Regions from separate parts of the Erythrobacter sp. MTPC3 genome, predicted to be linked through region 2. Evidence: predicted binding sites of a transcription regulator. Region 2 holds the regulator's gene; the other holds the start of a gene.
What was found. The regulator LexA, encoded in region 2, represses DNA repair genes until DNA is damaged. The targets are predictions, from matches to a motif close to GTTCCNCNCTTGTTCT.
Positions count from the first base shown of each region.

Region 1: a site for LexA is predicted at 8,034-8,049, ahead of ACGHU1_RS11865 (ATP-dependent helicase). Genes of this name have one in related genera too.

Region 1 covers NZ_BTGP01000008.1:63,830-80,060, forward strand. The annotation lists gene trpA (tryptophan synthase subunit alpha) at 1-266, shown strand, start outside; gene accD (acetyl-CoA carboxylase, carboxyltransferase subunit beta) at 280-1,131, shown strand; gene ACGHU1_RS11830 (bifunctional folylpolyglutamate synthase/dihydrofolate synthase) at 1,137-2,435, shown strand; gene ACGHU1_RS11835 (AmpG family muropeptide MFS transporter) at 2,448-4,259, opposite strand; gene ACGHU1_RS11840 (aromatic ring-hydroxylating dioxygenase subunit alpha) at 4,328-5,512, shown strand; gene ACGHU1_RS11845 (pseudouridine synthase) at 5,533-6,312, shown strand; gene rsmD (16S rRNA (guanine(966)-N(2))-methyltransferase RsmD) at 6,309-6,872, shown strand; gene ACGHU1_RS11855 (hypothetical protein) at 6,907-7,320, opposite strand; gene ACGHU1_RS11860 (hypothetical protein) at 7,582-7,887, opposite strand; gene ACGHU1_RS11865 (ATP-dependent helicase) at 8,059-10,377, shown strand; gene ACGHU1_RS11870 (hypothetical protein) at 10,461-10,634, shown strand; gene ACGHU1_RS11875 (DEAD/DEAH box helicase) at 10,679-12,121, opposite strand; gene ACGHU1_RS11880 (hypothetical protein) at 12,310-12,930, opposite strand; gene ACGHU1_RS11885 (FAD-binding oxidoreductase) at 13,091-14,533, shown strand; gene ACGHU1_RS11890 (SapC family protein) at 14,693-15,469, shown strand; gene ACGHU1_RS11895 (N-formylglutamate amidohydrolase) at 15,721-16,231, opposite strand, start outside.
Region 2 covers NZ_BTGP01000001.1:119,448-135,678, reverse strand. The annotation lists gene trpC (indole-3-glycerol phosphate synthase TrpC) at 1-42, shown strand, start outside; gene moaC (cyclic pyranopterin monophosphate synthase MoaC) at 182-655, shown strand; gene ACGHU1_RS00645 (molybdopterin molybdotransferase MoeA) at 655-1,845, shown strand; gene lexA (transcriptional repressor LexA) at 2,038-2,727, shown strand; gene ACGHU1_RS00635 (ComEC/Rec2 family competence protein) at 2,750-4,978, opposite strand; gene gltX (glutamate--tRNA ligase) at 5,029-6,453, shown strand; gene ACGHU1_RS00625 (citrate synthase) at 6,492-7,778, shown strand; gene ACGHU1_RS00620 (hypothetical protein) at 7,800-8,015, shown strand; gene ACGHU1_RS00615 (sensor histidine kinase) at 8,033-9,457, opposite strand; gene ACGHU1_RS00610 (hypothetical protein) at 9,454-10,413, opposite strand; gene ACGHU1_RS00605 (hypothetical protein) at 10,463-11,662, opposite strand; gene ACGHU1_RS00600 (Hpt domain-containing protein) at 11,769-12,068, opposite strand; gene ACGHU1_RS00595 (ATPase) at 12,139-14,721, shown strand; gene ACGHU1_RS00590 (DUF1467 family protein) at 14,737-15,021, opposite strand; gene ACGHU1_RS00585 (ribonuclease J) at 15,021-16,231, opposite strand, start outside.

The DNA.
Region 1 (16,231 bases), on a different contig from region 2:
CGGGGATCACGGGCAAACAGCAAGCCGCCATCGCGTCTATCGAGGACAACGTGGCCCGCATCAAGCAATCGACAGACCTGCCCGTCGCGGTCGGCTTTGGCGTTCGCACACCCCAACAGGCCGCCGAGATTGCCAAGGTCGCAGACGGCGTCGTAGTAGGCTCTGCCTTCATCGATCTGGTCGAGGAATTTGGCAGTAATGCCCCGGCCAAGCTACAAGAGCTGACAGCAGCAATGGTCGCCGCGATCAAAGACGCGCGCTCCTAAGGAAAATTGACGAATGAACTGGTTCACCCGCGTCCGCAATTCGCTCGGCTTCAATTCGGAAAAGAACAGCACCGAAAAAGACCTCTGGATCAAATGCAAATCCTGTCAGGAAATGCTGTTTGTTCAGGAATACGAGGACAATCTGCACGTTTGCCCGCGCTGCGAGCACCATGGGCGCATCAGTGCCGACAAACGGCTCGCGCTGCTGCTCGATGAAGGGTTTGAACTGTTACCGCAGCCGCAGGTGACTGAGGACCCGCTGAAATTCAAAGACAGCAAGAAATACACCGACCGGTTGAAAACCGCGCGCGCCAATAATCCGCACGATGATGCTTTCAGTGTGGGATCGGGCGCGATTGACGGACGACCGGCTGTTGTTGGCGTGCAGGATTTCAGCTTCATGGGCGGATCGATGGGCATGGCGGTCGGCATGGCGTTCTGCGCCGGAGCAGAGCGCGCGCTTACCCGCAATTGTCCGTATATCGTCGTGACCGCTGCGGGCGGTGCGCGGATGCAGGAGGGCATACTGTCCCTCATGCAAATGCCCCGCGCGACCGTGATGACACGGCGGCTTAAAAACGCAGGGCTGCCCTATATCGTCGTCTTGACTGATCCGACCACGGGCGGCGTCACTGCGAGTTATGCCATGCTGGGCGATGTGCAGATTGCCGAACCGGGTGCGCTGATCGGCTTTGCCGGGCAGCGCGTGATCCAAGATACCATCCGCGAACAGCTTCCCGAAGGATTCCAGCGCGCCGAATACCTGCACAAGCACGGGATGGTCGATATGGTCGTGCCGCGTCACGAGCTGAAAGACACGCTTGCGAATGTCATCGATTACCTGCAACCGCAGGCCGCAGCCTAACCCTTATGCGTGATCTTGGTCGGTCCGACGACCCCCGCGTCCAGGCGCAGCTGGACCGGCTTGGCAGTCTGAGCATTCAGCGCGATACGCTGGGTTTGGATGCAGTACGGACATTGCTGGCGCGGCTGGGCGATCCGCACAAGCGCCTGCCGCCGGTGTTTCACGTCGCGGGGACCAACGGCAAAGGCTCCACCTGCGCGTTCCTGCGCGCCATTCTGGAGGCGCAAGGATACACCGTCCACGTCACCACCTCGCCGCATCTGGTGCGATACAATGAGCGGTTTCGCATCGCTGGCACGCTGATCGAAGACGCGCGGCTGGCCGAATTGCTGGAGCAGGTCTTCGACGCAGCAGAGGGGCTCGGCTGCAGCTTTTTCGAGATTACCATTGCCGCAGCCTTCGTTGAATTTGCGCGTGTTCCGGCCGATGCCTGCGTCGTTGAAGTGGGATTGGGCGGCAGGCTGGATGCGACCAATGTGTTGGAGCCGGACGTGCTTGCAGCGTGCGGGATCGCGGCGCTCGGCATCGACCACGAACGCTTCCTGCTCGCGCCCGAAGACGGTGTGCCCGAAGAACCGATGGCGCGGATCGCATTTGAAAAGGCCGGAATTGCAAAGGCCGGAGTGCCGTTGGTGACCATGGGAAATGCCTATGCGCCCGAAGCGCAAGCGGCGATCAAATCGGTTGCTGCAGTCAATCAGGCAATTCTTTTTGAGGATTTCGTCAACTTCTACATCGACGATGCAAATTGCTACTACGTTGATCATCACAGCGATGAGACACAGCTCGCTCCTGCGTTAAACGGCGAACATCAATTCAAGAACGCGGGCCTCGCAATTGCGATGGTGCTGAATCAGGAAAAGCTGGCAATCTGCAAGCCGGCTATCGTCGAAGGGATCAATTCGGCAAGCTGGCCTGCACGATTGCAGCGTCTTTCCGAAGGTTCGCTTACAAAAATGGTGCCCGGCAAAAACGTCTGGCTTGATGGAGGCCATAATCCAAGCGCGGGCCGAGCCATCGCAGACGAGATCGGTTCCACCCACCTGATCCTCGGAATGCTTGACAACAAAGACCCGCGCGCCTTGCTCGATCCGCTTGGCGAGAAAGTCCGCAGCCTCACGATTGTTCCTGTCCCTGGGCACGATGCGCATCCAGCCAAAGCGTTCGGCCCCGATGCGAAAGCCGCAGCCGATCTCGAGGAGGCGCTGCTCAACCTGCCATCCGACGATTACCCCGTGCTGATCGCCGGTTCGCTTTACCTTGCAGGCGAAGCGTTAAGGCTCAACGATGAGATCCCGGTTTAGTCAGCGGCGGCCTCATTCTGCGGGCTGCGCTGCGACCTCAGGTGTAACCACGCCAGAGTTTGCTCCGGCTCGAGTCTGGCGGAACCACTCTGCAAGGCAAAGAACAACTGCAACCAGTCCGATAAACGTCGTCAGGACGAAGACGTCAAAATACCCCTGGTTCTGAATCATCTCGCCCAGCGCGCCGCGCCCTAATGTGCCGATCAGAAGCGTGAGCGATGATAGCAGCGCATATTGCACGGCAGCGTATTTTTTCGATACGATGGAGGACAGCCAAGCAATATAGGCCGCACCCGCAATGCCGATGGCGAGATTTTCAAACATGATCGTGAACGTCAGACGCGGCAATCCTTCCGATCCGAAAGGAGCGATGGTGCTGATAAACCAGCTAAACCCGACAACGTCACTCGCGGCTTGCATATACAGGCCCCCGATTGCGAGGTCGGCGTAAAGCAGATTGGTCAACGCCGCCAGCAATGCGCCGATGGTCAGCGTCAGCATCCGGCCCATCACCGTCAGCATATACCCGCCAAGTGCCAGCCCGGCGATAATCGCGCCGACGCCGAAAAACTTGGATGCAAACGCAACTTCATCGTTCGTGTATTCCAGCTCACCTAGATAAAACGGGTATGCAAACGTGCCCCAGATCGCGTCGCAAATCCGGTAGGTCAGCACCAGTGCCAGGATCAGGACAAGGCTCCAGCCGAGCCTTCCGACAAACTCCACCAACGGCACCAAAAGCGCGCGGTACAGGTGGTCGAGAGCGCCAAAGCTCATTGCGCTGGTGTCTTCGCCGACAGCGATGACATCGCGGCCATCGGCTTTGCGTTTGTACAGCCGGGCAGCGATGATTGCAGGCAGGACGATAGTGGCGAGAATGATCAGCGGCCCCATCTTGGCAGTGAATTCGGTCGGGTCTGGACGGCCCTCTGCGCCGAGCGGGAACATGCCGAGCATCCAGTTCAGATCGATCACCCGGTCGCTTCCCATCACGGCGAACTCATAGACCGGAAACATCGGCACGAAGCCGCCGAGTGCACGAACCATAAAAATGCCGAGGATCAGCAGCGCCCAGCCCCACAGCGCGATGACCTGCCAAAGATAGCGGTTGCGCACCGCAGAGCGCACTTCGCCTGCTTTGTAAAACTCGGCGAAATCTTCGGCGCTGGGTCCGATCGTGCCCGCTTCCTCGCGCTGTGCGTCAGGGGCAAACAACCCAACCGCACCAATCGCAAGCAGAATTGCGCCCATGAGCATATAGGTTTCCGGCCAACCGATGCGCGCGGCAATAATCAGGCCGAACGCACCGCCAACCAGCGCGGCAAGGCGGTATCCCATCTGGTAAACCGTAGAGAGAATATCGAGCGTCGCCTTTTCATCCGCGACATCGATCCGCCACGCATTGATGGCGATATCCTGAGTGGCGCTGGCCAAAGCGCCGATCCCGGCGAGCAGCGAGAACCATCCGAGCTGTGATCGCGGTTCCAAAACGCTAAGGGTGACGAGGATCGCGCCCAGGATCAGCTGCATCGGCACGATCCATTGCTTGCGTTTTCCCAGCCTGCGGAAGGCGGGAATATCGACCTTGTCCACCAGTGGCGACCAAATGAACTGAAATGCGTAGGCAAGCCCGATCAGCGAGAAGACGCCCATCGTTTCCAGATCGACCTCAGCCTCACTCAACCAGGCATAAAGCGTGCCTAGAAAGAGAGAGAACGGCAGACCGCTGGCAAAGCCGAACAGAGCCATAAAGCCCGTCTTGCGCTGGCCCATTGCCTTGGCAACGTCTGCCCAGCCGGGTTTTTCTGCTTTCGCCTGCGACATTCACGACCTTTCAGCGCAAAGAAATTTCTGCAACACTAGCTGCGGATAAGAGGAATAGGAACGCTGCGATGAACGCGCCCACAACGCCATCAACAGATACGGGCATCGAAAGTGCCGAAATTCTGCGCCCGACGGACGGTCAGCTGGCCTTGGCGGAGAATATCCGCGCAGGCACCGTCCGTGTAACGGATCGGATAGAGACGGTTCCTGCCAGCCGTTACACCGATCCTGCGCATTTCAAAGCGGAGCAAGAGGGGCTGTTTGAACGATTGCCGCAGGTGCTGTGTCCGTCTGCCCTACTGCCGGAGCCGGGTATGGCGGTGCCGCACGATGGCACGGGCCGTCCGCTGTTAATCACGCGTGACAAGGCAGGCGAGGTCCGCGTGTTCCTCAACGTATGCCAGCACCGCGGAACCAGGCTGGTCGAAGGCGATGATGTGCACTGCGCCAGCAAACTCGTTTGCCCCTATCATGCGTGGACATATGATCTTTCCGGCAAGCTGGTCGGGTTGCCCCGCCCCGAAACATTTCCGGACCTCGACAAAAGCGCGTTCGGTCTGAAACAGCTGCCGTCCTGCGAAGCGGGCGGATTGATCTGGTTTGCTCCAGAACAGGGTGCAGATTTCAGCCATGCAATGCGGCTTGGCGAGGATTTCAGCGCGTTTGGTGTTGATCGCAGCCATCTGTTCAGGCGCAAAACGCACACGGTAAAAGGCAATTGGAAGCTCATCATGGATGCCTTCCTCGAAAGTTACCATGTAACCCGCCTTCACGCCGGAACCATCGGTCCGTTTTTCAAGGATGGCATAACCAACGGCGACAATGTCGGCCCGCATATGCGCTCTGCAGTGGGTAGGCTTGAAGAGGTTGAAAATGTCGATTTCACCGATATGGACGCGTTGAGGCGGGTGGTAACTTTCGCCTATCAACTGCTCCCCGCGACGATCATCGTCCCCTCCCCCGATTACGTAAACGTCATGGTGCTGATGCCGCAGGCGCACGACCTCACGCTGGTCGAGGATTTCATGCTCATTCCCGAAGCGCCAGCCAGCGACAAAGCGCGCGATCATTGGGAGCGTAGCTGGACGCTGCTGGATGGGGGCGTTTTTGCAAGCGAGGATTTCCGCGCTGCCGAGCTTGGCCAGCAAGGTCTGGAAAGCGGGGCTGTGAGCGAAATTACGCTGGGCACTCTCGAAGGCGGGATCGCGCGTTTTGATGCGGCGGTGCAGGAATTCTTGCGGGCTGCGCGCTGAACGCCTAGGCGGCGCACATAATGCCAACCAACCCTAAACAGTCCGAAGATCGCCCAGAGGGTGATCGCATCGCCAAACTGCTCGCCCGGGCAGGGATCGCCAGCCGCCGCGAGATTGAGCGGATGATCACAGACGGGCGCATCACCTTGAACGGAAAACCGGTTGAAACACCCGCAACGTTCCTCACCAGCCTGAACGGTGTGAGCGTCGATGGGAAACCAGTCGCCGGTCCAGAGCCGACGCAGCTTTACTGTTTTCACAAACCGACCGGCCTCATCACGGCGGAAAGCGACATGGCGGGCCGTGCGACGATTTATTCCGCACTGGTCAATGCCATGCCCAAAGATGCGCCGCGTGTGATGCCAATCGGCCGGCTTGACCTCAACACAGAAGGGCTGCTGCTGCTGACCAATGATGGCGGTCTGAAACGCCTGATGGAGCTTCCTTCAAGCGGGGTGCCCCGCACTTACCGCGCCCGCGCATTCGGTGAAGTGACACAAGATGATCTGGAGTCCCTGAGCGAAGGGGTCGAGATTGACGGCATGCGCTACGGCTCCATCGATGCCAACATGGAAAGAGCGTCGGGCCGCAACCAGTGGATCGAAATGACGATTACCGAGGGGAAGAACCGCGAAGTTCGCAGGGTGCTGGAATATCTCGGCCTGAAAGTGAACCGCCTGATCCGCACCGCTTACGGCCCATTCCAGCTTGGCGATTTGCCGCGCGGGCAGGTTTCGCGGATTCGCAAGGGCGATCTCGACCGGTTCGTCAGCACGCTGAAGAAAACGGGCCGTAAATGAGGATCATTGCTGGCGAATGGCGCGGGCGAAAGCTTTCCTCTCCCAAAGGGGACGCAACCCGCCCTACCGCAGATCGCGCGCGTGAAACGCTGTTTTCAATGCTCGCCAGCAGGCTCGGCAATTTTGAGGAATTGCGCGTGGCTGATCTGTTCGCGGGATCGGGCGCGCTTGGGCTCGAGGCGCTTTCGCGCGGCGCAGCGCATTGCCTGTTCGTTGAACAGGACCGCGCGGCCATCGACACGATCCGCGCCAACATCGCCGCATTCGATGCACGCAGCCGCAGCACGGTGGAAGCTGTTTCCGTGATGCACCTTAGGGCTGCGCGCGAACCGTATGACTTATTGCTGCTCGACCCGCCTTATCAAACCGGGGCCGGTTCGGTGGCGCTGGACCGGTTGAAACGGCTGGGCTGGATTGGCCCTGCGACATGGATGGCCACCGAAACCGCGCGGGACGAGACGATTGACGTTGATGGCCTGTCCATCGACGCGGAACGCCGGGTCGGCAAAGGCAAGTTGACCTTGCTTCGCTTGACCGACCCGGACGCTACCGCCGGTTGAGCTCCTGTCACCGGCAGCAATCTGCGTGCGCCTGTTACCGCTGGGGCGGTGGCGGAGGCATTTCGTCAGCGGCATCGCCGCTTCCGCTTGCGCGACCCTCAAGGCTCTCCCACGCAGATTCGCGTTCTGGGCCAGTCATCGCTGTCAGGGATATCTTGTCCTCGTCAGTCAGACGCCAGAACAGGGACTGCCGCTCTGGCGGAAGGCTCCAGTAGTATTCCTGAGTGGATGAGGGCCACATATCGTAGGCCGCCTTTTGATCGGGCGGCCACGTGTCATATTCACCTTGAAATTCGGGCGGTACGGCGCCGGTATCGGATGGCGACACTTCATCTATAGGCGCTGTGCCGGGAGGCGGCGCGCCCTCTTGGGCGGTAGCTGGTGCGCCTAGAACGAAGCCAGCGGTTACAACTGCAATACCGGCAAGATAGATGTGTGATTTTCGCATGGGTTTCTCCTCAAAAAAAGACCCAAGCGAGACGAACTCCGCTGATTTAGCGGTATCAGTGCGGGTTGTCCCCTTCCGCGATGACCATTCCGGTATGGGCAAAAGCCGATGGAATTTATAGTGTTACACAGACCGGATGCCCGATAGGGCAAACGCCCGGTCGCCAATTGGTGCAAAAATAAGGCGGGCCGAAACCGCATCGCGCTTTCAACGAAAAAGGGCGGCACCGGGCCGCCCTTGTTCTTCGATTTTTAAGATGGATTACTTCATCTTGCTGGCGGGTTTGCCCGGCCAGTAATCCAGCGGGCGGTTGCCCCAGTTAAGCCCGGCCGCACGCGGGTTGATGCAGCCATCCTGATCGTCCTTCATGCAGACGTCATAAACCTTGCCGGAAACGCGCACCTTGGTCGCTTTGCCATTACTGTTGCGTTCCACAACCACGGGTGTTTCAGCCTTGGTCGAGTTGTCTGCGGTCGTCGCGTGATCATCCTTCGCGAGCGCCGGAGCGGTCGCGGCGAGTGCAGCGAGAGACAGTGTAGTGATGCCGGTTGCGATAAAGTTCTTCATGGTTTCAGCCTGTTGTCTAATGTGTGTTTGCGTAACCAATGATGGCACCCCGGCTTAGGTTCCGAAGTAATTTGAAAGCCCGGTTCCGGTGTCCGGATTTCAGGATGGCTGAAAACCGATTTATGGCGGTTGCGGGAATGATATTCGTTCCCTACCTGTTCGGGTGTATCCATGACCGATTTCGCTGCCCCGACGCCCGCAGATGGCGACAATGTTCCGGCTTCTGTTCCCGCGTACGCGGCCAGGCTGAACGATCCGCAACAACAGGCTGTCCTGACGACGGAGGGGCCGGTGCTGATGCTGGCCGGAGCAGGCACGGGTAAAACCGCCGCTCTCACCGCAAGGCTGGCGCATCTCGTTGCCACACGCCGGGCGTATCCCAGCCAGATCCTGTGCGTGACCTTCACGAACAAGGCCGCGCGCGAAATGCGGGAACGTGTCGCAGGGCACCTTGGCCCTCAGTCAGAGGGGATACCGTGGCTCGGCACGTTCCATTCGATCTGCGCGAAAATGCTGCGCCGCCATGCCGAGCTGGTCGGGCTGCAAAGCAATTACACGATCATCGACACCGACGATCAGCTGCGACTGCTCAAACAGCTGATTGCCGATAATGATCTGGACGAGAAACGCTGGCCCGCTCGCCAGCTCGCAGGATTGATCGACCGCTGGAAGAACCGGGGGCTAAATCCCGAAGACCTCGATGCGATCGAGAATGAAAGTTATGCCAATGGCCGTGGTCAGGCGATGTATCGGCTTTATCAGGACCGGATGAAGGCGCTGAATGCCTGCGATTTCGGCGATCTGTTGCTGCATATGCTGAACATTTTTCGCAAGCACACAGACGTGCTCGAAGATTACCAGCGCCGCTATCGCTACATCCTCGTTGACGAATATCAGGACACGAATGCAGTCCAGTATCTTTGGCTTCGTCTGCTGGCGCAGAGCCACAAGAATATCTGCGTTGTCGGCGATGATGACCAGTCGATCTATTCATGGCGCGGCGCAGAGGTCGCCAATATTTTGCGCTTTGAAAAGGACTTCCCTGGCGCGCATGTCGTTCGGCTCGAACAGAATTACCGTTCTACTCCGCACATTCTGGGCGCGGCGTCGGGCCTGATCCGCGCCAATAGCGAGCGGCATGAAAAGTCGCTTTGGACAGAGGCCAATGGCGGAGACAAGGTAAAGGTCATCGGCGTTTGGGACGGCCCCGAAGAAGCGCGCAGGGTCGGCGAGGAGATAGAGCGGCTGGAGCGCGAAGGGGCCAATCTCGATCAGGTCGCAATATTGGTCAGGGCGCAATACCAGACCCGAGAATTTGAAGACCGCTTCATCCAGATCGGCGTCAATTACCGGATCATCGGCGGCTTTCGTTTTTACGAGCGCGCCGAAATTCGCGACGCCCTCGCTTATTTGCGGGTCATCGCGCAGCCGCAGGACGATCTCGCTTTCGAACGTATCTACAACCAGCCCAAGCGCGGACTTGGCGCGAAAACGCTTGAGAAAATGCACCAGCACGCGCGCCGCACCGGTCAACCGCTCGCTGCCGCATCGCTGCAACTTGCCGATAGCGATGAACTGCCGAAACGCGCCGCCAACACCATAGGCGGCTTGATGCGGCAATTCCTTGCATGGCGGGACGTGGCCGAGACGGTCAGCCCATCCGACCTGCTGCGCCGGGTGCTGGAGGAAACCGGCTATAACGACATGCTGGCCAATGACCGGAGCGCGGAAAGCGCAGGCCGCGCGGAAAACCTGTCAGAACTCGCCCGAGCGATGGAAGAATACGAAACGCTCGGCGATTTTCTGGAACATGTAAGCCTAGTCATGGACAACGACCGCGGCGATCAGGAAGAAACCGTCACGATCATGACAATCCATGCCGCGAAGGGGCTGGAATTCGACAACGTTTTCTGTGTCGGCTGGGAAGAAGGGGTGTTCCCGTCCCAGCGCGCCATTGATGAAGGCGGTTTGGCCTCTTTGGAGGAGGAACGCCGGCTAGCCTACGTCGCGATCACCCGCGCAAAACGGCAATGCACGATCCTGCACGCGGCCAATCGCCGGATTTACGGTCAATGGACCAGCTCCATCCCCTCGCGCTTTATCGAAGAGCTGCCGGAGGAGCACATTGATCAGGAAACCACCATGACCGGAGGCGCGAGCCTGTGGCGGGCGAACTGGTCGGAGAACGATGATCCTTTCGCGCATGTCGCACGCGACCGCCCCGAACGGGCAACCACGCGCGGTCCCGGTTGGCAGCGCGCAGTGGCGAGCGGCTATGAGACCAAGCAGACACGCCTGCGAGAACCGGGGCGCTCAGCCGCAAGCTTTGCCGCCAAACCCCGCAGCGACATCGCCATCGGCGCGATGGTGCAGCACGACAAATTCGGCACCGGCTGCGTTGTCGATCAGGAAGGCAACAAGCTCGAAATCGAATTCGAGGACCACGGCACAAAACGTGTGATCGACAGCTTTGTGAAAGTGATTGAGTGATTTTGGCGCCCGTGCTTCGGGACAATAATTAACCTTCCGCGCGCACAACGCCCCTGCGCAATTCGCGCAAGGGAGCCATGTTCATGAAATTTGTTAAGCTCGAATCGCGCGGCGGCGACTATCTGGTTGTTGCCAACAACATTGCATGGCTGCGCACCGGTGAAAATGGCCAGACCAATGTCGGCATGGTGGGCGGTAGCCCGCTGCTCGTTACCGGCACAATTGAAGAAGTCGCGGCCAAAATTTCGGCTGACTGATTAACCTTACGCGGGTCTGCGCCCGCGCTGCTTGGCGCGCAGACCTACCCTTTGAAACCGACGTCGAGAAAACCCGGCTTGGGCCCGTTCCATTCGCCCGGCGCAACCGGCTCATCATCTTCGTCGCGGCGGCGCGAGCGCGGCTTGCTCTCACGCTTGGGCTGATCTTCGCCCTTGCTCCGGCGCGGGGCGCGCTCCGTCTTCGGAGCCTCGGACTGCTCGCTGCGCTCTTCGACAGGTTCGTCTTGCGGTTTCTTGCGGCGGCTCCGGCTCTTTTTCTCTTCAGCCGGTTTTTCGTCGGCGGACTTGTCTTCGGCAGGTTTCTTATCAGCCGTCTTGCCCTGCGATCCATCGGCAAGCTCGACGCGTACGTCCTCTTTGCCAAAGACCTTGATCTTGCTGCCGGTGAGTTTTTCGACGTTTGCAATCGCCTCTGCGTCTTCATCCGCGACAAAGGTGAAGGCACGCCCTTTCGCCCCTGCACGGCCAGTGCGGCCAATCCGGTGCACGTAATCGTCCGGGTGCCATGGTGTGTCAAAATTGAAGACGTGCGAGACGCCCTTTACGTCCAGCCCGCGGGCGGCAACATCGCTGGCGACAAGGATATTTACATCGCCCGACTTGAACCGTTCAAGTTCGGCGAGGCGCGATGACTGGTCCATGTCGCCATGGATCTCGCTGCTGCGAAATCCATCGCGTTGCAAGTATTTGTTGAGCTCGCGCACGGTGGTCTTTCGGTTTGAAAAGACAATCGCGGTTTCAACCTGATCGTTTTGCAGCAACCACTTCAGCGTTTCACGTTTCTGACGGGATTTCACCGGCACTTTAAACGCAGTGATATCGGCATTGGTCGATGCTGCGCGCGTGGTTTCGATCCGCTTGGGATTGCTCAGGAATTTCTTCGCCAGCTTCTCAATCGGAGGCGGCATGGTTGCCGAGAACAGCATGGTCTGGCGGGTGTCGGGCAATTTGTCGCAGATGAATTCGATATCGGGAATAAAGCCCATGTCGAGCATACGGTCCGCTTCGTCGATGACGAGCAATTCGCAGCCATTGAGCAGGATCTTTCCGCGCTCAAAAAGGTCCATCAAACGGCCCGGGGTTGCGATCAGAACATCGACACCTTCGTTAAGCGTCTTGAGCTGGTCACCCATCTGTACACCGCCAATGAGCAGTGCCATTTTCAGATCGTGGTTCTTGCCATACTTTTCGAAATTTTCCGCAACCTGTGCGGCCAATTCCCGCGTCGGCTCAAGGATGAGCGAGCGCGGCATCAAAGCGCGCCGGCGCCCGGAAGCCATCACATCGATCATGGGAAGGACGAAGCTGGCCGTTTTACCCGTGCCTGTCTGAGCGATCCCGATGAGGTCTTTCATCATCAGGACTGCGGGAATGGCTTCAGCCTGGATGGCGGTCGGCTCGGTATAGCCCGCATCGTCTACGGCTTTAAGCAATTCAGGCGAGAGGCCGAGATCGGCAAAGGTCATGCGTAAGGTAATGTCCGGATAGGGGCAGCGCGAAACTGCCCGGGTTTTTCCGCCATGCGCGAATTATATCGCCGCAGGCGCTGCGCCTCTGCGGAAAATTGGCGATAAAGTCAAGAAATCTGCGCATCTCCAAGAGGTACAGGCAGTATATGCAGCGGGGTAAGCAAAAACGGTGTCAGCACCGCGGCCTAGTTTTCGATCGCTACCAGATGGCGCATCCGCTCTACCTCGCACTTGGCACCGCTGCGCGATTGCAGTTTGTCACGGTCCACGCACAATTGCCCGTCCTCATTTTTCTCAACATAAAAGCCTGAGTAAAAATCGCGCGCACGGCATGCTTTTTCAAGATTTACGGAGATGATGCGCGCATCGCGCAGGAACAACAGCAGTCGGCTGCCGCTGCCGGTCTGAACGCCAGCGATCCGGCCAACCGGCAGGCATTTTTCCATTTCGCGCTCTTCGTATCGCGTGTTCAGCGCCCGCTGCGGCAACTGCGCGAGAAGTTCATTGGAGTTGCGCGATCTTTGAGGGGAAATCCGCACAATAACGCGCTGTTCGATGCGAATTTGCCGGGTCACCTGCTGTTCGCGAAAACTGTCGAGCGGCGCTGGCGAGACGGCGGGCTGCGCAGGATAGCGCGCTGGCAGCGTCACGCCCTTATGCTCGGCAGTGCGCGGAGACATATCCTGCTCAGCAGGGGCAGTGACGCTTTCCTTGATCAGGGCTGACCCTGCCGCCAGCTCACTGCCCTGCCCCAGTAAGGGCAAGAGCATCGCAAGCGGCGTTGCAAGGGCAAGCAGGCTGGGCATCAAAAAAACGGTCCTCCTGATCGGCATGTCACGATGAAAATGCGATCATGCGAGATCAAGGCCTCATCTAGCGGAAACGATTGAACGCTGGCTTAACTGCGGGCGCCGCGCGCCGCAATTGACTGGCGCAATAGTCCTGCATTGTGGCATAGGGGCAACAATGAACCGCCCCGTTTCCAACAAAGACACATTCCTGGCCAAAGCCGCCGACCTATTAGGCGATAAAGGGCTCAGCTGCGACGCATCCGACCTTGAACCGTGGGTGACCGATTGGCGTGGCAGATACACAGGACGCGCGCTTGCGCTCGCCTCTCCGGCATCGACATCAGAAGTTTCGAACCTGATGAAACTGTGCGCGCAGCACGGCATTCCCATCGTGCCTCAGGGCGGCAACAGCGGCATGGCGGGCGGCGCAACACCCGATGATAGCGGGACCGCCATCATACTATCGCTTCGCCGCATGAACCAGATCCGCAGCATGGATGCTGCATCCGGTCAGTGCGTGTGCGAGGCTGGGGTCATCCTCCAAACGCTTCACGATGCGGCGGAGGCGCAGGACATGCGCTTCCCCCTCACTCTCGGCGGGAAGGGGTCCGCCACAATCGGCGGGCTTGTCTCCACCAATGCAGGCGGAACACAGGTGCTTCGCCATGGCACGATGCGCGCGCAGGTTCTGGGGATCGAGGCGGTGCTGGCTGACGGGAGCGTGTTCGACAGCCTTACAGCATTAAAGAAAGACAATCGCGGGTTTGACCTCAAACAATTGCTGATCGGGTCAGAGGGCACTTTGGGCATTGTCACTGCGGCGACCCTGCGCCTGCTTCCCGCCACTTCAGCCAGAGCGACCGCGTGGGCCGGTTTGGGCTCGATTGGTATCGCCCGGTCATTGCTGCGGCACGTTGAGCGGAAGATGGGAGACACGCTTGAGGGCTTTGAGGTCGTCCCTGACCATTGCCTAGGCAGTGTGCTTTCGCATTTGCCGGATGCAAGGCCTCCATTGGGGGGGCATCATGCTTGGAATGCGCTGATCGAATGCGTTTCTGCCGAAGGGGACAGCGCCGCGCTGCGTGATCGGCTGGAACGGGCGCTTGGCGATGCGATGGAAGATGGTCTGCTGGAGGATGCCGCCCTCGCCTCCAATGAGACGCAGGCCGAGCAATTCTGGCTGCTGCGGGATTCGATCTCGGCTGCGGAACGCGCGCTCGGCCCGGCGATGCAGCATGATATCTCTGTCCCGGTCGACAAGATGCCGGAGTTTATCGAAATAGCGATCCTGCAGATTGAGCGTGATTTTCCCGGCACACGGGGCGCTGCGTTCGGCCATTTGGGCGACGGCAATGTCCATTTCCACATTCTCGCACCACAAGGGGCGGTTCCCGGAGAGTGGGAGGAGAACGAGGGAAAATCGGTCAGCACGCAGGTCTATGACCTCATTACACAGTGGGGCGGATCAATCAGTGCAGAGCATGGGATCGGGCAGATGAAAGTCGGCGAGCTTGGCCGGTTGGGCGATCCTGTCGCCCTGGCGATGATGCGCAGCGTAAAGCACGCATTGGACCCTGACGGACTGCTCAATCCCGGCAAACTTGTGCCGCAACCATAGACGCACCTCGCGTGCGGCAAAGCAGTCTGGGCACACCATAACGCCCATACCTTGCGCGGCGCGGCGTGGTCGCCTAAAGCGCGGCTCGAACGGCCGGATGGGGATCCTGGAGGGCCGGACCGCAGAACTTCAATCTTATTATATTTCCGGAGACTATTCATGGCCAGCGCGCCGCAGCCACAACTTCCGCTGTTTTACAACGATCTGCTTCCGCTCAACAGCCGCGATCACGCCGATTGGAAAGTCGGCGCATTTGAAAATGCAGATTTCCTCGCCAATACGCACGCGATCCCGCTGACCGTCGACGAATTCGTCGATGCACAGCGCAGCTATCCGATCGTCTTCACTGCTGGTGACAACCCGCTGCCGATCGCGCTGATGGGCCTTAACGAAGGCGTGAACACCTTCATCGGCGACGATGGCAAGCTGATTGAGCGCGTATACGTGCCCGCCTACATCCGCCGTTATCCGTTCCTGCTCGCAAAATTGCAGAAGGACAGCGAAGACATGTCGCTTTGCTTCGATCCGAGCGCCGGTGTCGTTGGCAAACGTGACGATGGCAACCAGCTTTTCGAAAACGGCGACGAGCCAACCGAATACACTAAAAGCGTGCTCGAATTCTGCCGCAAATTCGAAGAATCGGGCCAGCGCACCAAATCCTTCCTCGATGAGCTGAAGAAGCTGGACCTGCTGATGGACGGCGAAATCGCCATCACCCGCGCAGATACGCCGGACACACCATTCGTTTACCGCGGTTTCCGCATGGTCGATGAGAAGAAGCTGCGCGAACTGCCGGCAGACACCGTCGATGCGCTGAACAAAAATGGCATGGGCATGCTGATCCACGCTCACCTGTTCTCGCTCAATCTGATGCGCACCGTGTTTGAGCGTCAGTCTGCGCTAGGCAAGGTGCCCGCCCCGGCAGCTGCAAACTAATCAAACCAGACGACGCCCGATATTCGGGCATTCTGATACATTTTGATACGGCGGATCGGTCTTGAAACCGATCCGCCGTATTATTATTTTTACAGTGCAGGCGGTTACCCCCCCTCATAGACCGTCTGCAACTGCGCCTTCATGAGCGCAGACCTCCCTGAACCTTGGCCACCTCGTACGGGATTAACCCGTGCGGGGTGGTTTTTTTAGGGAACTGCTAGAGCGAGGACGCGGCTCCGCAAACGCGAAGCCTATTCGGCAGCTTGTGCCGTTTGGTCGCGGCTTCCGATGCGCGCTGCCTCTGCGCCCAATTCGCGCACCAGCCCGCACAGCATCATGGCAAGTGGCTCCAGCGCGGCGCTCGGCTCGGAAAGGGCATCGTCCAGATAGGTGGAGCGGCAAATTTCCAGTTGGATGGCATGTATACCGCGCGATGGCGAAGCATGGCGATCGAGCACATATCCGCCAGAATAGGGGCGATTATGTGCGGTCGCGCAGCCTCGCTCTTCCAGATAGCGGAACGACCGAGCGATAAAACTGCTCTGACACGAAGCACCAAAGCGGTCGCCCAAAACAACTCTCGGCGCGGGCTGCCCCGGACCCGGCTCCCTAAGGGGCGGCATCGAATGCAAATCGATAAGCAATGCAGCGCCCCAATTGTCTCGGATGCGATCCAGCTCGCTTGCAAGAAACGTGTGGTAGGGGCGGTGGATGCAGTCGACGCGCCGGTCCAGTTCATCCCGGTTCAGTTTTTCCCGCCAA
Region 2 (16,231 bases):
AATGATGTCACAGGGGCCACGGCGGCGCTTTTGAACGGTTGAGAGCGGGTCTGTCCTACCACTAAGGATCGCGGTATGGTTGGCGAATGACAGCGCATCCACTCCCTTTTTCAGCCGCCCCATCTTCCCGCTCAGGACCGTGTAACATGCGGTCCATGTCTCCCCTGCAGGGAGGCGTCTGATGAGCGATCTGACCCACCTCGATGACAGCGGCGCGGCGCATATGGTGAATGTCGGCGCGAAGGCTGAAACCCAGCGACTTGCCATTGCTGCCGGGCGCATCACCATGTCGCAAAGCGCGCTGGCCGCGATCCGCGCAGGCAATGCGCCAAAAGGCGATGTGCTTGGCACGGCCCGCATTGCGGGCATTATGGCAGCCAAGCGCACCGGCGAGCTGATCCCGTTATGCCATCCCCTCGGGTTGGAAGCGGTGAGCATCGACTTCACCTTCGAAGAAGACGGAGTCGCTGTCACGGCCAGCGCATCGCTAACCGGCAAAACGGGTGTCGAAATGGAGGCGATGGTGGCGGTCTCCACCGCGCTGCTGACAATCTATGACATGGCAAAAGCGATCGACAAGGGGATGGTTATCGAAGCCGTGCGCCTGATTGAGAAACGCGGCGGTAAATCGGGCACGTGGAAAGCAGATAGCTGATGGCTGATATGCTCACGCTGGAAGAGGCGCAGGCACGCCTCCTCGCGCTTGCGCCAGAGCTCGGTGTTGAGCGCGTTTCAGCGGATGGCTTTGCCGGAGAGCGTTATCTGGCGGAGGACCTCATGGCCGCGCGAACGCAGCCGCCAGCGGACCTGTCCGCCATGGACGGCTACGCCATTTGCGGCGGCGGGCCGTGGTCAAAGGTAGGAGAAAGCCGCGCCGGCACCCCCTTTGCGGGCAGTCTTGATGAAGGGCAATGCACCCGTATTTCTACAGGTGCCCAAATGCCTGAGGGAAGCGACCGCGTCCTGATACAGGAAAATGCGGTGGTCGAGGGTGATACGGTATCGCTTGCCCAAGGCGAGACGCGGCCGGAAGCAGCGCGGCACGTTCGCAGCAAGGGTTTCGACTTTGTTGCGGGCGAACGGGTGATGCGGATCGGAACGAGCATGGGCCCGGCGCAGATCGCGCTAGCCATCGCGGCGGGACACGGCCTGTTGCCGGTGCGCAGGCTGCCACGGATCGCAGTGCTCGACAGCGGCGATGAACTGGCCTCCGATCCAGCGGATTGCGGCCCCGACCAAATTCCTGCAAGCAACGGCCCGATGATCGCCGCCATGCTGCGCCCTCTAGTGGGCGGTGTAACCCGGCTTGGCCCGGTGGCGGATGACACGGAGGCATTGGCCGATGCACTTGCTCTGGCTGAAGGTCATGACATCCTTATCACATCAGGCGGCGCATCCGTCGGCGATCACGATCTTGTCCAGCAGGCACTGATCAACTGGGGGGCGAACCTCGCGTTCTGGAAAGTCGCGATAAAGCCCGGCAAGCCATTGATGGTGGCGACGCGCGGCGAGCAAATCATACTCGGGCTCCCCGGCAATCCGGTGTCGAGTTTCGTGACGTGTTTTCTGTTCGGCATTCCGCTGGTCCGCGCCGCGCTTGGATCGACGTCGCCGATGGGCGCGCCGCGCAACCTCATCGCCGCGGAGGATTTGCCCGCTACTGGGAGCCGCCGCGAATTCCTGAGAGGAATTGCCGATGGTGAAACCGTCAGCCAGTCGGCGGTTCAGGATTCGAGTGCGTTGCAGGCGCTTGCCACGGCGAACTGCCTGATTGACCGACCCGCTGGATCGCTTTTCGTGCGGAAAGGCGAGACAGTTCCGGTGTTTTACCTCCACAACGGCTGAATTCTGCGGGTTATCGCGCTTAACGAAACTTGACAGGTCGAATCGGGTTGCCTATTCGTTCCGCATTCGTTCACCTTATCGGTGCGCGGGGAGTATCGGCAAAGCACCAGCTATCGGTGCCTCTTCGGATGCGTGAAACAGGCACTACGGGCTATTTGTCGGTCCGGCACGTGCGTTTTAGGGAGTGACCCCATGCTGACTGCAAAGCAGCACGAATTGATCCAATTCATCCAGAAACGTCTGGATGAAACCGGTATCTCGCCAAGTTTCGAAGAAATGAAGGAGGCGCTCGATCTCAAGAGCAAATCGGGTGTTCACCGCCTGATCTCTGCCTTGGAAGAACGCGGGTTTATCCGGCGTTTGCCCAACAGGGCGCGGGCGCTGGAAGTGATCCGCCAACCCGAAGATTCCACGCCTACGCCCCGCGCCACGGTTAATGCCAATGATACGGTCGCCTCGGCCTCTGCGGTCATGAAACAGGCGCCAGAGCCTGCCAATGACGTGATCGAGATCCCGCTGCATGGCCGGATTGCCGCCGGTGCTCCGATTGAGGCGCTGGAGGGTCAAAGCTCGCTTCCGGTTCCGGCTGCGCTGCTTGGTCCTGGTGAGCACTACGCTCTCGAGGTATCGGGAGATTCCATGATCGAGGCGGGGATCTTCGACGGTGATTTCGCACTTGTGCGTCGGACTGACAATGCCCGCGATGGCGAAATCGTGGTTGCCTTGGTCCGTGATGAAGAAGCGACGCTGAAATACCTCCATAAGGACGGCGGTAATATCCGCCTTGATCCGGCCAACGCGATGTACGACCCGCAAGTTTACGGCGCGGGTGAGGTAAAGGTTCAGGGCAAGCTTGCAGGCTTACTGCGGCGCTACCACTGATGTGTTGCGCGGGGCAGCAGGTCTATTCCTGCGTCCCGCGCCACCATCCGTGCTGTCCCTGACCAGCTGAAACGCTGACGACCCGTTCATTGGCAAGGTCGATGGACAGACCACCAGTTTTCTGGAGCAAGCGACGGTCCGCTTTAAGCCATCGCGGCATGCAGGATCGCGGCAGGAACCGGTCAGCGACCACAATGTCGGATCGTTCACATGCTGCAGCCAAGGCGCGTTCTTCGACCATGTCACGGTTACGCGCCATCAGGATCGTCCATTCTCGCGCTGCTCGCGTGATCGTGACAAGGCAGAATTCAGTCGAGCAATTGGCGCCGCTCCACTGATCCAATGGGATAGGTTCGCTTTCCACGCTGGCGAGTTCCAGCAGGTTGTCCTTCGAATAGGACGACCGACTGTTCCGCAATGACAGCATATCGCGCGCGCCTTCGCCGTTTTCGATTGTGATGCCGACATGCCGGCCTTCGCGGCCAATCAGGAGGTCCGGGATTGGCGTCGCGAGCAAGGTCGCGGCGGCCAAGCCCGAAGGCAGCAGTCCCCATAAACGGGCCTTCCCGCTCCACAGCGCGAGCCACATGCCGCCGATGACAAACATGGCAATGGTTCCATAACCCATCTGCGGCATCAGTTTGACGGCACCAGGCTGCGCGGATGTGAAGTGGGCGAGCCCAAGAAGCACATCGAGCGATTTCTGAACCAGCCACCACGCAGGCCCGCCCAACCCCAGCAGGTCGAGCGCCAGCGCGAACGCAATCAGTGGCATGGAAATAAAAGTGACCAAAGGGATCGCAAAGACATTGGCAAAAGCGCCGTAAAACCCTGCCCTGTGAAAATGGAATAGCACAATCGGCATGAGCGCAATCTCAATCACAAGGCCGGTGATGAACAGCATAGCGACCTTTCGCCCGGTTCGCTTCAACCAAGGCTCCTCTCGTGCGGCGAGGAACGCCTTGGCAGGTGCCGAAGAATGCAATGCGACGATGGCGAGCACGGCTGAAAAGCTCATCTGAAAGCTAGGCCCAACCACGCTTTCCGGCCACAGAAGCATCACAAAGACTGCGGCAGCCGCCACCATCCGCAATGATAGCGCGTCTCTGCCCAGCGCCAGAGCAATAAGGACCAACATAGCGGCTGCGCAGCTTCTCACAGTCGGAACTTCCGCACCGGTCAGCAGCGTGTATCCAATCCCGGCAAGCGCGCCTGCCGCCGCAGCCGCCACCGGCAATCGCACCCTAAGGGCAAGGGGAGGAAACGCCGCCAACAACTTCAGTGCGATCAGATAGCCACCGGCGATCACGGCGCTCACATGAAGTCCGCTGATTGATAACAGATGCGTCAAACCGGAATCGCGCATCGCGTCTTCGTCAGCTTCGGTAATGGCGCCTCTGTCTCCGCTGGCAAAGGCGGCTGCGATTGTTCCAGCGGAGCCGTCCACGCGCTCCCTGACATGCGATGAAAGCGCGCGCTGAATAGCCGCCAGACCGCTTGCAGGCGGGGCCTGTTCCATGACTTCGATGCCGCCCATCACGCTGCCGGTTGCAGCCAATCCTTTGAACCATGCAGCACGCGCAAAATCATAAGAGCCAGGCAGCATCGGGCTGGCAGGTGGCATAAGGCGCACGCGGGCCCGAATGATCGCACCCTCCAGCAATATCGCAGTCGATTTGTCGCCTGAAACTGGCGTGTCCAACGGAACATTAACGCGGATTTTCCGGCTTTCACCGCTTCCCGCGTCGCGTACCGCCATCGTCAGCCGCACACGATTTTGGGCTGGCTGGTCCTCTCTGGCGAGGATGTAACCCTGGACGCGCTCGATTGTTGGCCGGTCGATCGGCTCTGCACCGACGGTCTCCGAACGCAGCCAGATAACCAATATTCCTGCGGCGAAAATAACACCTCCAGCGACGACCGCGCTGCGAAGGTGATCTCGCCCCTCCCCCGGTCTCCAGACAGCGAGTGCAAACAGCGCGGCCAGCAACGCGGCAGTGATAGCCATGATCCACTGCAGCGGCGATTTCAGTGCAAACCATGCTAAGATCCCGCTCGCAAACAGAACGGCGAGCCACGGGGCACGGTCAAACCCCGAAGCGCTCAGGAACCTGTTTGCGCCGCTCGCAATGATACGCGGGATGCTGGACAACGCTGCGCCCCTTTGCCAAGGGCGCTGCATTGCAACATTGTCGGCGGCCGGAACATCGGATGCACCGCCGCCCAAAGGCACTAATGGCGCGTCGCGCATGGTGTTTCCCCTGAAGCATCAGGGCAGAAATGAAAAGGAATTTGAAGGACATGGCTAGCGAAAGCGCAAACGGCGGTAAGGCAGTGGTTACACGCTTTGCGCCCTCGCCAACCGGGTTTTTGCACATTGGCGGTGCGCGAACGGCGCTCTTTAACTGGCTTTATGCCCGCCATCACGGCGGGCAGGCGCTGCTCAGGATTGAAGACACTGACAAGGAACGCTCAACACAAGAAGCCATAGACGCCATTCTCGACGGACTTAGCTGGCTCGGCCTTGATTACGATGAGGAGCCGACATTCCAGTCCGCGCGCGCAGATCGCCATGCCGAAGTCGCGCACAAGCTGCTGGATGCTGGCCATGCTTATAAATGCTTTGCCACGCGTGAGGAGCTGGAGGAAATGCGCGCCGAACAGCGCGTAAATAAGCAGCCAATGCGGTATGACGGACGCTGGCGGGATCGCAGCGCGTCCGAGGCTCCCGATGGAGCATCCTATACAGTCCGGCTCAAGACCCCGCAGGACGGGGAAGCCACAATTCAGGATGAGGTTCAGGGATCTGTCTCGGTCAAGAACGATGAGATCGACGACTACATCATCCTCCGCGCAGATGGCACGCCGACCTATATGCTGGCAGCGGTGGTGGACGATCACGATATGGGAGTTACGCATGTCATCCGCGGCGACGATCACCTCAACAACGCATTCCGCCAATTGCCGATCTATCATGCGATGGACGGGATAGAGGGCGATTGGGCAGAGCCAGTTTACGCACACATTCCGTTGATCCACGGATCGGACGGGGCAAAATTGTCCAAACGTCACGGCGCATTGGGCGTTGATGCCTACCGCGACGAGATGGGTATTTTGCCAGAGGCGCTGTTCAATTACCTCCTTCGCCTCGGCTGGGGCCACGGCGACCGCGAAGAAATCACGCGGGATGAAGCAATTGAGCTTTTTGGATTGGGCGGAGTGGGCAAAAGTCCGTCTCGTTTCGATATGAAAAAGCTCGAGAATCTGAACGGGCACTACATCCGCGAAGCTGACGATAGGATGCTGGCCAACCTGGCAGCAAAAGGTATGGACGGCGATGTCGATATCGATCTGCTTGCCAAGGCGATGCCGGTCCTGAAAACGCGGGCGAGGAGCGTCCACGAACTTGCTGAAGGAGCGCAGTTTTTGTTCGCTCAGCGGCCTCTAGCCATGACTGAAAAGGCCGCAAAGCTGCTTGACGAAAACGGAAGGGCGCGGCTGGGCAAGATTTCCAGTGCGCTTGCGGCGGAAAATGACTGGACAATCGAGGCTCTCGAAGCCACTACGAAGTCGCTCGCCGAGGAACTGGAATTGGGACTTGGCAAGCTTGCGCAGCCAATGCGCGCTGCGCTTACCGGGACGACGACATCGCCCGGAATTTTCGACGTTCTGGTCCTTCTTGGACGGGAAGAAGCCCTCGCCCGGCTCAACGCACACGCTGCGTGAGCCGGATCAACGGGCAGGAATTGAGCAGGAGACACATCTTGGCAGATCAAAACGCCAAACTCGATATCGGCGGAGAGACCCACGAATTTCCCGTGCTCCAGGGCAGCACCGGACCCGACGTGGTCGATATCCGCAAGCTGTATGGCCAAACGGGCAAATTCACATTTGACCCGGGTTATAAATCCACCGCCAGCTGCGAGAGCGCACTGACGTATATCGACGGCAACGAAGGTATCCTGCTGCACCGCGGGTATCCGATCGGCCAGCTGGCAGAACACTCCAGCTTTATGGAAGTGTCCTATCTGCTGCTGAATGGCGAGCTGCCGAGCGGTGAAGATCTGGACGATTTCACCTACACCATTACGCGCCACACGATGCTGCACGATCAGCTGCGCCAGTTTTATCAGGGTTTCCGCCGCGATGCGCACCCGATGGCGATCATGTGCGGTGTGGTTGGCGCGCTTTCGGCGTTCTATCACGACAGCACCGATATTTCGGACCCAGAGCACCGCAAGATCAGCTCACACCGCCTTATTGCAAAAATGCCGACGATTGCGGCTGCCGCTTACAAATATTCGGTCGGCCAGCCCATGATGCAGCCGGACAATTCGCTGAGCTACACGGGTAATTTCCTGCGGATGACATTCGGCGTTCCGGCAGAGGAATACGAAGTCATTCCCGCAGTAGAGCGGGCGATGGACCGGATTTTTATCCTCCACGCCGACCATGAACAGAACGCATCGACATCGACCGTGCGGCTTGCCGGGTCATCGGGCGCGAACCCATTTGCGTGTATCGCTGCGGGCATTGCCTGTCTGTGGGGTCCTGCGCATGGCGGCGCCAACGAAGCGGCTCTCAACATGCTGCGCGAAATCGGCACGCCTGACCGCATCCCTCATTACATTGAGCGGGCCAAGGACAAGAACGATCCGTTCCGTCTGATGGGTTTTGGCCACCGCGTTTACAAAAACTACGATCCGCGTGCGACTGTCATGCAGAAAACCGTGCGCGAAGTGTTCGAGGCGCTGAACGTCAAGGATCCGGTGTTTGAAACTGCACTTGCCTTGGAAGAAATGGCTCTTAACGATCCGTATTTCCAAGAGAAAAAGCTGTTCCCGAATGTCGATTTCTATTCCGGCGTTATCCTTTCGGCCATCGGTTTTCCGACCACCATGTTCACCGCACTGTTCGCCCTCGCCCGCACAGTTGGCTGGGTTGCGCAGTGGAACGAAATGATTTCGGATCCAGGCCAGGTCATCGGCCGCCCGCGCCAGCTTTACACTGGCCCGACGCAGCGTGATTACGTGCCGCTCAGCAACCGCTAAGCCCGCGAAGAAAGACAGCAAATGGGGCGGCCCGCGATCAAACTTGCACTGCAAGTCGTCGGGGCCGCCCTTTTTGTGTCCGGCGCGATGTGGGCGCTGCAAGGTCTGGGCATTCTAATGTGGCCTGCGGGAAGCTTTATGCTCGCACAGCGCGAATGGGCGCTTTATGGCGGCGTCACCGCCTTGATCGGAGTGGTGATGATCTTGCTCGGCCAAAGGATCGGCCGCGGCAGCTAGCTTGCAAAGCCCAAAGGTTACTCGCCAAATTCTGGCAGGGTGAGGACAAACCTCGCTCCCGCATCCCCGTTACCGCTAATCGGCAAATCCACTGCCAGATCGCCCTTCATCACGCGGGCCAACTTTCGGGAAATGTACAGACCAAGGCCAGAACCGGTGTCGGTTCCGCCCGCACTATCGCGCCCTAGCCGCTCGAATTTCTCAAAAATCCGGCTGGCCTGATCAGGGTCTATTCCTGCGCCTTCGTCAGCCACTGACAACGCAACCTGTCCATCGCCTTGCTGATGTACGGCTACGCTAACCGTGCTGCCTTCCGGGGAATAGGCAATCGCATTACCGATCAAATTAATGAGGATTTGCAGGACTCGCCGCACTTCGGCGCGGGCAAAAATTGCCTCGCCCTCTCCCGGCAGATCAAGCGCAATCGACCTCGCCTGCGCCCGAACGCCGAGGATACCGGCAGCTTTTCGCGCAGCGTCACCCAGATCCACTTTCTCACTCGCAGTCGTGAAATCAGGCGATTCGACTACGTCCAGATCGACCAGATCATCGAGCATGGCGGACAGGTGCTGCCCGGCTGCCGCGATGTTTCCGGCATAATCGCTGTATTCGCTGCGCAGCGGCCCGGCGAGCTTTGCGCGTATGGTCTCCGCGTTTGCGATGATCCGCGCAACCGGTTGGCGAAGGACCGGTGTCAGCGTGCTTCCCATCAACCGTGAATAGCCTGCCTCTTCCGCATCACCCTGCTGGGCGATTGGAGTAAGCAACGGCTCATCGGCAACCAGCAGCAACTCAAATCCGACTGGCTCACGCGACTGTGACCCCATAGGTAGCAACCGGACGCGCCATTGGCGGTCCGAACCGGGAACGGTGCAATGCACTCCATCCAGCAACCGCCAGTGGAGCGGCTGTTGGTGGGCTACGTCGCGCAGCGTCACAAAGTCGATCCAGTTCTTGCTCGCCGACGCGGCAACATCCTTTTCCAACTGCTGCGCATCGGGTGCGACTGCGCTTAACAATTGAACCCGCTGATCCGCATCAAGCCGCGCCGTAATTTCAGCCGCAGCCCGGTCAATGGAATCGAGCCGTTCTGCCAATTCCTTGGTGCTTGCCTGCTCGCTGGGTGTGCGCTGCCAGTTATCGACCAGCAATTCGCAGCCGCCACCTGCATCGCTGTCGATCGGATGAACCCGAACGAAGCCCGAAACTATGTCTGCGCCGTCAAATGCGCTGAATTCCCTTGCCACCTTGAGGCCCATTTCGCGCCCCTGTCGCACGATGGCGCGCAGCTCCGGTACCGCCAGCGCGCCGGGCACGGTGCCGCCGCAATCCTCCTGCAATTGCGCGAGTGCCTCGTCCGCGCTTATCAGCCGGTCGCGATCGTCGGTGATGCCCCGCGCGGCAAGGGAGGATTTCTGGCGCTCCATAACCAGCCCAGTCACCCAGCATTCCGCGTATTGGAATTGCTAAGCATGGCACTGGCCCGTTCTGGGGCAATTGCGCCGATATCACTGGGAAGGCGGCCTGCCGGCTCAAGAGCCACAAACTGGCGTTCGATTGTCGCAGCATCCAGCCCCGCGGCCCGCAGGCTAAGCGCGAGCCTAACGGCCTGATGTTCATGGCAGGCAAGGATGGCGAGTTCGCGCGGCTGATTGCTAAGCCGCGCCAGGGCGCTGACAAACATGGCGAACCCGGCATGCTCCAGATCGAGCCCGGCAAGGATCCCTCCCCGCATCGAAGCGGTCAGCCGGGCCAGCAGCCCGATGCGGCCCGCCCCTTCATCATAGCTGGCCTTTAGGCGCTTTATAGCCGGGGCAATCGCGGGATCGCTGCGATCATGCACCTCCCAGCGTTTGAGGACGGTATGAAACAAATCGGCTGGCAATTCGGTCAGCGCGAGGTCCATGCGCCGCTGGTTCTGCACAAACCGCGATTGTGCGGCGAGTGCGGACATCGCGAGTTCCGCCGTGGATGCGTCATCGGACGCGATCAGCTCTTGCAAAAGCGGGCTTAGGATGGGGTCAATTGATGTGCGCTGCTCCAGCCTTTCGGCGAGCTGGCCTTCCATCGCCAGGGCATAACAATAGCTCAGCACCGCGCTGTCATTGGCGAGCCGGTCTGATAAATGGTCGATCTCGCGCGGTTCCACCGGCTGTCGGCCTGCCGTGCTGCGCGCAGCGAGCAGCTGCTCTGCCAATGAACCTAGCATCCCGCGTATCTTGGCAACGATGGCATCGCTGACCAGTGATTGCCCCGATGTCGCCAGCATATGCGAGAGCACAGGCGGAACCCCGCTCAAGGCGCGGTCGCCGCGGACAAGCGCGTCTTTCAGCGCGGCTTCCACTGCGGGAATCCGAGCCTCTGCACCAGCGTGTGAATTATTTTTATCGGTCGCCATCTTGCCCATTGAACCGCCTTTGCACAGGCTTGGTTAAGGGCGCGTTAGCTCAGTTGCGAAAGGAGCGCAGCATCAAAGCGGACATAGCCCCCAGTGCAAGCACCGCCATACCTTCCGCCAGTAAACCGAAAGCTGCGCACACCCCCAGTATCGCCAGATGGAACGCGGTATCACCCCAAAACGCGGCTAGCCTTGATCGCCGGCCCGTTCCGGCGAGCAGAGCCAGACCGGACAACAGCGGCGCAAGCGCGAGAACAGCGCTGTTCTGGCCATATGCCATGAGGGAAAGAGTGAGCAATACTGTGGCAATAGCTGCCAATATATATCTGATTATTATGGTATTTCGTTCATCCCTACCCTCACCCAAGAGTGCGGACTTCAACTCTTTCCAAGAGATTGCGAATGAAGCGAGCAATGCAGCAACAGCACCGGTAAAAAGAGCCGCAATCGCATAGCCAAACCATGCGAAAATCGCGCCACCTGCAAACAGGGTCAGCGCCGATAATCCCGCGATGAGCGCGTAATCCTGGCTCATCCCTTTTGGCGCAAGCATTGTCGCGACTTTCGCAGCTATTGCATCGAGTGGCGCGATAATCGGCGCCGCTGCGGCATTGCGTGCGATCAGGGCACTCTGGCGGCTGGCTATGGCGCGTTCGCTATTGGCCAGCAGCCAGTCGCCGTTTGTCAGCGCATCCGCTGGGACCGGGACTGTGTCGCAGCGTGCCTGCAATCCCAACCGCAGCAGAAGCGACATAATCTCGACATCCGGCGGCATCTCGGCAAGTTTTTGCGCGTGAACCGCGCGCATTACGGCAATGCCGCCCCAATTGCGCTGGGCATCTATCCGCTCGAAATCCTCTGGGTGAGCCTCTGCTAGGGGATGATCGGCAGGGATGGTCAGGATCGCTCGTCTGAGTCCGGTTTTTCCGACCAGCATGTCATGGCAAACCGCCTCTTGCGGCATCAGCCCATCCAGCATCACCACCGCGACATCGTCTGCGCGCAGCAAAGAGACGAATTGCAGTGAAGACCGGACTGCGTGAAATTCGTGACCGCTTGCCTCGATGGAAAGCTGCACGTCTGCAACCTCCTTTGGTAGACTGTCGCAGAGGCAGATAAACCGCTCACAGCCAAGCGAACGCATGACTTGGGTCTGCCACGCCAAAACCGACCGGCCGCCCATCTTTAGTCCGGCACGTAGACCGCCATCAGCGGTCATCTTCCGAGCAGACAATATGGCTGTGATCACGCAGACGGTCCTTTTCCGATCTGCGTTATCGCTACCCGCCTTACGCTGCCTTCATCAAGGAGTGCGGCGGTGATTTACCGCTATTTTCTGCGAGCCAGCGATCTGCTCAAGCGGCGAAGCGGGCCAGAACCGACTCGATCTCGCGAATTGCTGCGGGTTCGCCCGGCGCACTGCTGAGGGCATTCTCTGCTGCGTTTAGCAGGTCTTCGGAATGGAAACTGGCGGCGAGACCTTTCAACCGCATTGCCGCAACGTGCCAATTGCCATCGCAGCGCGAACGTTTCAGCAAATCGAGCTGTTTGCCCACACTTTCGTAGAATGCGCCGCGCAGCTCGCGCATAAGGACGGGATCATCTCCCGCCGCCGCTGCCAATGTCGAATCAAGTGCGCCGGTTTCATAAGCCATGCTGCCAGACATAGGACAATCGGAGTTAAAGCGGGGTTTATCCTGATCCAACCTGTGGTATCTTCCCGGAATGAACGGGAAAAACCACATCATTCGCGCCGTTGGCATGTCCGCCAATTCCAGCAAGAAGGTTTCTGAAGATGACGTCCTGTCGCTGGAAGAATATGCCGAGGAAACGGAGCCCGATCTGGTAGCTGAACCCGCCGAGGGATTCGCCACCTACGAGGAAGAATACCCGGATAATCCAGCGTATCAGCAGCAGCGGTTTGACTGGATATGGCCCGCAATCGCTGTTGTTACAGTTGCAGCATGGACCGCACTTTACGGTTGGGCGATGCGTGATGAACTGCTCAACGCGGCAAGCGCGGCGCCTGCGCAATGGACGCGCTGGATCATCGACTGGTCCGTGCCGGTTTTGCTGGTGGGGATCATCTGGCTGATCGCGATGCGCAATTCGCGTTCAGAGGCGAACCGGTTCGCCAACACGGCGGCATTGCTCAGCCGCGAAAGCAGCCAGTTGGAAGACCGCCTGAACGTGGTCAATCGCGAACTCAGCCTGGCGCGCGAATTTCTCAGCGCCCAGTCGCTAGAATTGGAGTCGCTTGGCCGGATGGCCAGCGAGAAAATTTCTGCGCACGCCTCTGAGCTCCAGGATTTGATCAAGACGAACGGCTCTCAGGTCGACCGCATTGGCAGCGCCAGCGATACCGCGCTCAGCAACATGACCAAACTTCGCGACGATTTGCCAGTGGTGGCCAATTCCGCGCGCGACGTGTCCAATCAGGTGGGCAATGCTGGCCGTACCGCGCATGACCAGCTGGACAAGCTGATCGCCGGTTTTGAACGCCTGAACGAGTTTGGCAAAGCAAGCGAAAATCAGGTTGCCGCCCTTGGCAGCCGCGTAGGCGATACGCTTACAGGCTTTGAAACGCAGCTCGGGCAGATCGAAGGGCTTGTTTCCGGTAGGTTCGAAACGCTCAAGGTGCAGGCCGATGAATATCGCGGTGAGATCGGCGAAGCGGAGGAACAGGCGATTGCTGCTCTGAACGATCGCATCACGGTGCTTCAGTCCGAGGTTAAAGCCGTATCGGGCAAACTTCGAGAGGCGGAAATCGGTGCGATGGAACAAATGCACGCTGCGAAAGACCGGCTCTATGAAGAGGTCGGCAGCACCGTTGAAGCGCTCGATAAGCTCGACCAGAAAGCGATGTCAGCCGCGCGTCTGCGTGTCGAGGAGCTGAATGCGGAGGCCACGCGCTTCGACGATACCCTGGCGCAGCGCGATCAGCGTTTCATGGAGGAGATGGAGCGCCGTCAGGCCACGTTTGAAACGCGCGAAACACAGGCGAGCGAAGTGCTGGCCCAGCGCCTGGCAGACCTGGACGAGGCAATTGCCGAACGACGCGAGGCGCAAACCGCTGAAACAGCGAAGCTTGTCGCGCACAGTCAGGAAATGGCCGATCAGCTAGATAGCCTTGGCGCCTTGATCGGGCAAATTGGAGAACATGGCGAGCTGACCCGCGCGAAACTCGGCGAAGGGATGGCCGAACTCGATCACCAGCTCGGCGAAAAACGCACCGCCTTGGCGGACACCGAAAAACAGATTGCCGAACTTACAGAATCCGGCATCCGATTGCTTGAGATCATCCGCTCTGGCGCGCTCCATGCAGGAGAGGATCTGCCAGCAGCCATCGGCACAGCGGCAAATGATCTGCGCAAGGTCGAGGAACGGGCTGCCTCTCTCAACAGTGTCATGTTTAGGACCAGCCAGCAGACAACGGAGCTTTCCGATTATCTGCTGAAAACACGCGAAACGATCGCTGAAACCGATGTCTCGATTGATGCGTTGCAGTCCAAGCTATCTGAACAATCCGAAGATGCACTCGCCAAGCTAAATGGCCTTCGATCAGGCTTTGCCCGCCTAACCGAAGAAGGGGAGGCATTCGGTGAGGAAACACAGGCGACTTTGCGCGAAGCGTTGACCGGGCTGGAAAGCGCCACGCGCTCTGCCTTCGCTGCACTCGACGAAGGCGCGCGCGAAAAGATTGGCGCGTTGGCAGGCGATATCAGTTCAGAAGCGGTCGAGGCGCTGGAACGGTCTCTTCGCTCGCAAAGCGCCGAAACCATCGGTGCGCTGGAACAGGCGGCTGCTCACGCGTCCGGCGTCGGCCGCGAAGCAGCAGTGCAATTGCGCGATCAGCTAGTGAAGGTGAATGAGCTTACAGGCAATCTGGAACATCGGGTCGCCCGCGCGCATGAATTGGCCGAAGAACAGGTCAACAACGACTTCTCACGGCGAATGGCGCTGATTACGGATAACCTCAATTCCAACGCAATCGACATCACCGCCGCTTTGTCGAATGACGTGACCGACACGGCATGGGATGCGTATCTTAAGGGCGATCGCGGTATCTTTACCCGGCGGGCAGTGCGCCTGATCGACAATGGCGAAGCTCGCGAGATCGCCGATCTTTACCAGCGCGACCCCGAATTTAAAGGCAACGTTTCACGCTACATCCACGATTTCGAAGCGATGCTGCGGTCTATGCTCTCCACCCACAACGGTAACGCACTTGGCGTGACCATGCTGGGGTCGGATATGGGCAAGCTGTATGTCGTTCTGGCGCAGGCGATCGAGCGGTTCCGCAGCTGAACAGGGTCGCTGCAATCAGCGCGCGGCGCTCTCCGGCGGTTTGGGCAGAATGTCGAGCATATCGACGCTCACCCAACCGTATTCAAAATTAAGAACGAACGCGCTCGTCAAGACCGCAGCGATTAATGTCGCGCCGATTGCGATCTTTCGGGGCCGGAAATTGACTGGCGCACTTTCTGCCTGGCCCGGGACTTTCTCGATCCCTTCCTCGTCTGCCGTCCGCACCCCGAATGGCAACATGACAAATGCGGTCATCACCCAGAACAGAAAATAGATCGCGAGGATCGAGGTCCAACCCATTAGCGGCGCCCTTCCCTCGCCCGGCCCGGCATGACGACCCGCACCTGCGGGCTTTTGCCAGCCCAGCGCCGTGCGGCACGGCGTGCGGTAACGCGCGCAGCCTCATGCACTTTTGCAGGGTCCTGCGCATCGCGGCCTTTCAGCTTGCCGATGGCTTTCAGGATATCGTCCTGCGCCTCCGCGATGAAGTCCGGCATGTCTTCATCAAGCGGCAGACCGAACGCCTCGATAGCAGGCGCTTCGCCGCGCTGGAGGACAACGACCATCGCGCCCTCTTGCGCGATCCGGCGGCGCATTGTGATGGATTCACCATCCGCCGGGGCAATGATGTCGCCATCCAGAACAAGCCGGCCATTGCGAACCTGCGCAATCACGCCCGGCTCACCAGGAGCGAGACGCACGATATCGCCGTTTTTCTGAACGACATTGTGCGGGATCCCGGCCTCTTTACCCACCTTCGCCTGCTCTCGCATGTGCCGGATCTCTCCATGCACAGGGATGAGCACCTCCGGTTTGAGCCAGCTGTAAAGTGCTTCGAGTTCGGGCCGCCCGGGATGGCCGGATACGTGGATACCCGCCTGCCTGTCGGTCACCATGGTGATACCGCGCGCAGCGAGCATATTCTGGATTTTACCAATGGCGATTTCATTGCCCGGAATTTGCCGCGACGAAAACAGGACAACATCACCGCTCGCTAGGTCGATTTGATGGTTCTGGTCGGCAATGCGGGACAAAGCAGCACGCGGCTCGCCCTGCCCGCCTGTGGCGAGGATGATCACCTCTCCGCGGGGCAGCCGCATGGCGGTGTTGAAATCGACGGTAGGCGGAAAATCTTCCAGATACCCGTTATCCTGCGCCACCTCGATAATGCGGTCGAGTGATCGTCCGGCCACACAAACCTGCCGCCCGGTTTCACGCGCCACTTCGCCAAGGGTCTGCAGGCGTGCGACATTGCTGGCGAACGTCGTGACAAGCACGCGTTTACCGCTGTGCCGTGCAACCTCCTCCATCAGCGCCCGATGGACGGCGCCTTCGCTGCCGGACGGGTTCGGATTGAACACATTGGTGGAATCGCAGACGAGCGCATGCACGCCCTCTGCGCCAATCTCACGCAGTTCTTCTTCGGTGGTGGGTTCGCCAATGATAGGCTCTTCGTCCAATTTCCAGTCACCGGTATGGAATATGCGGCCATATGACGTGTCGATCAGCA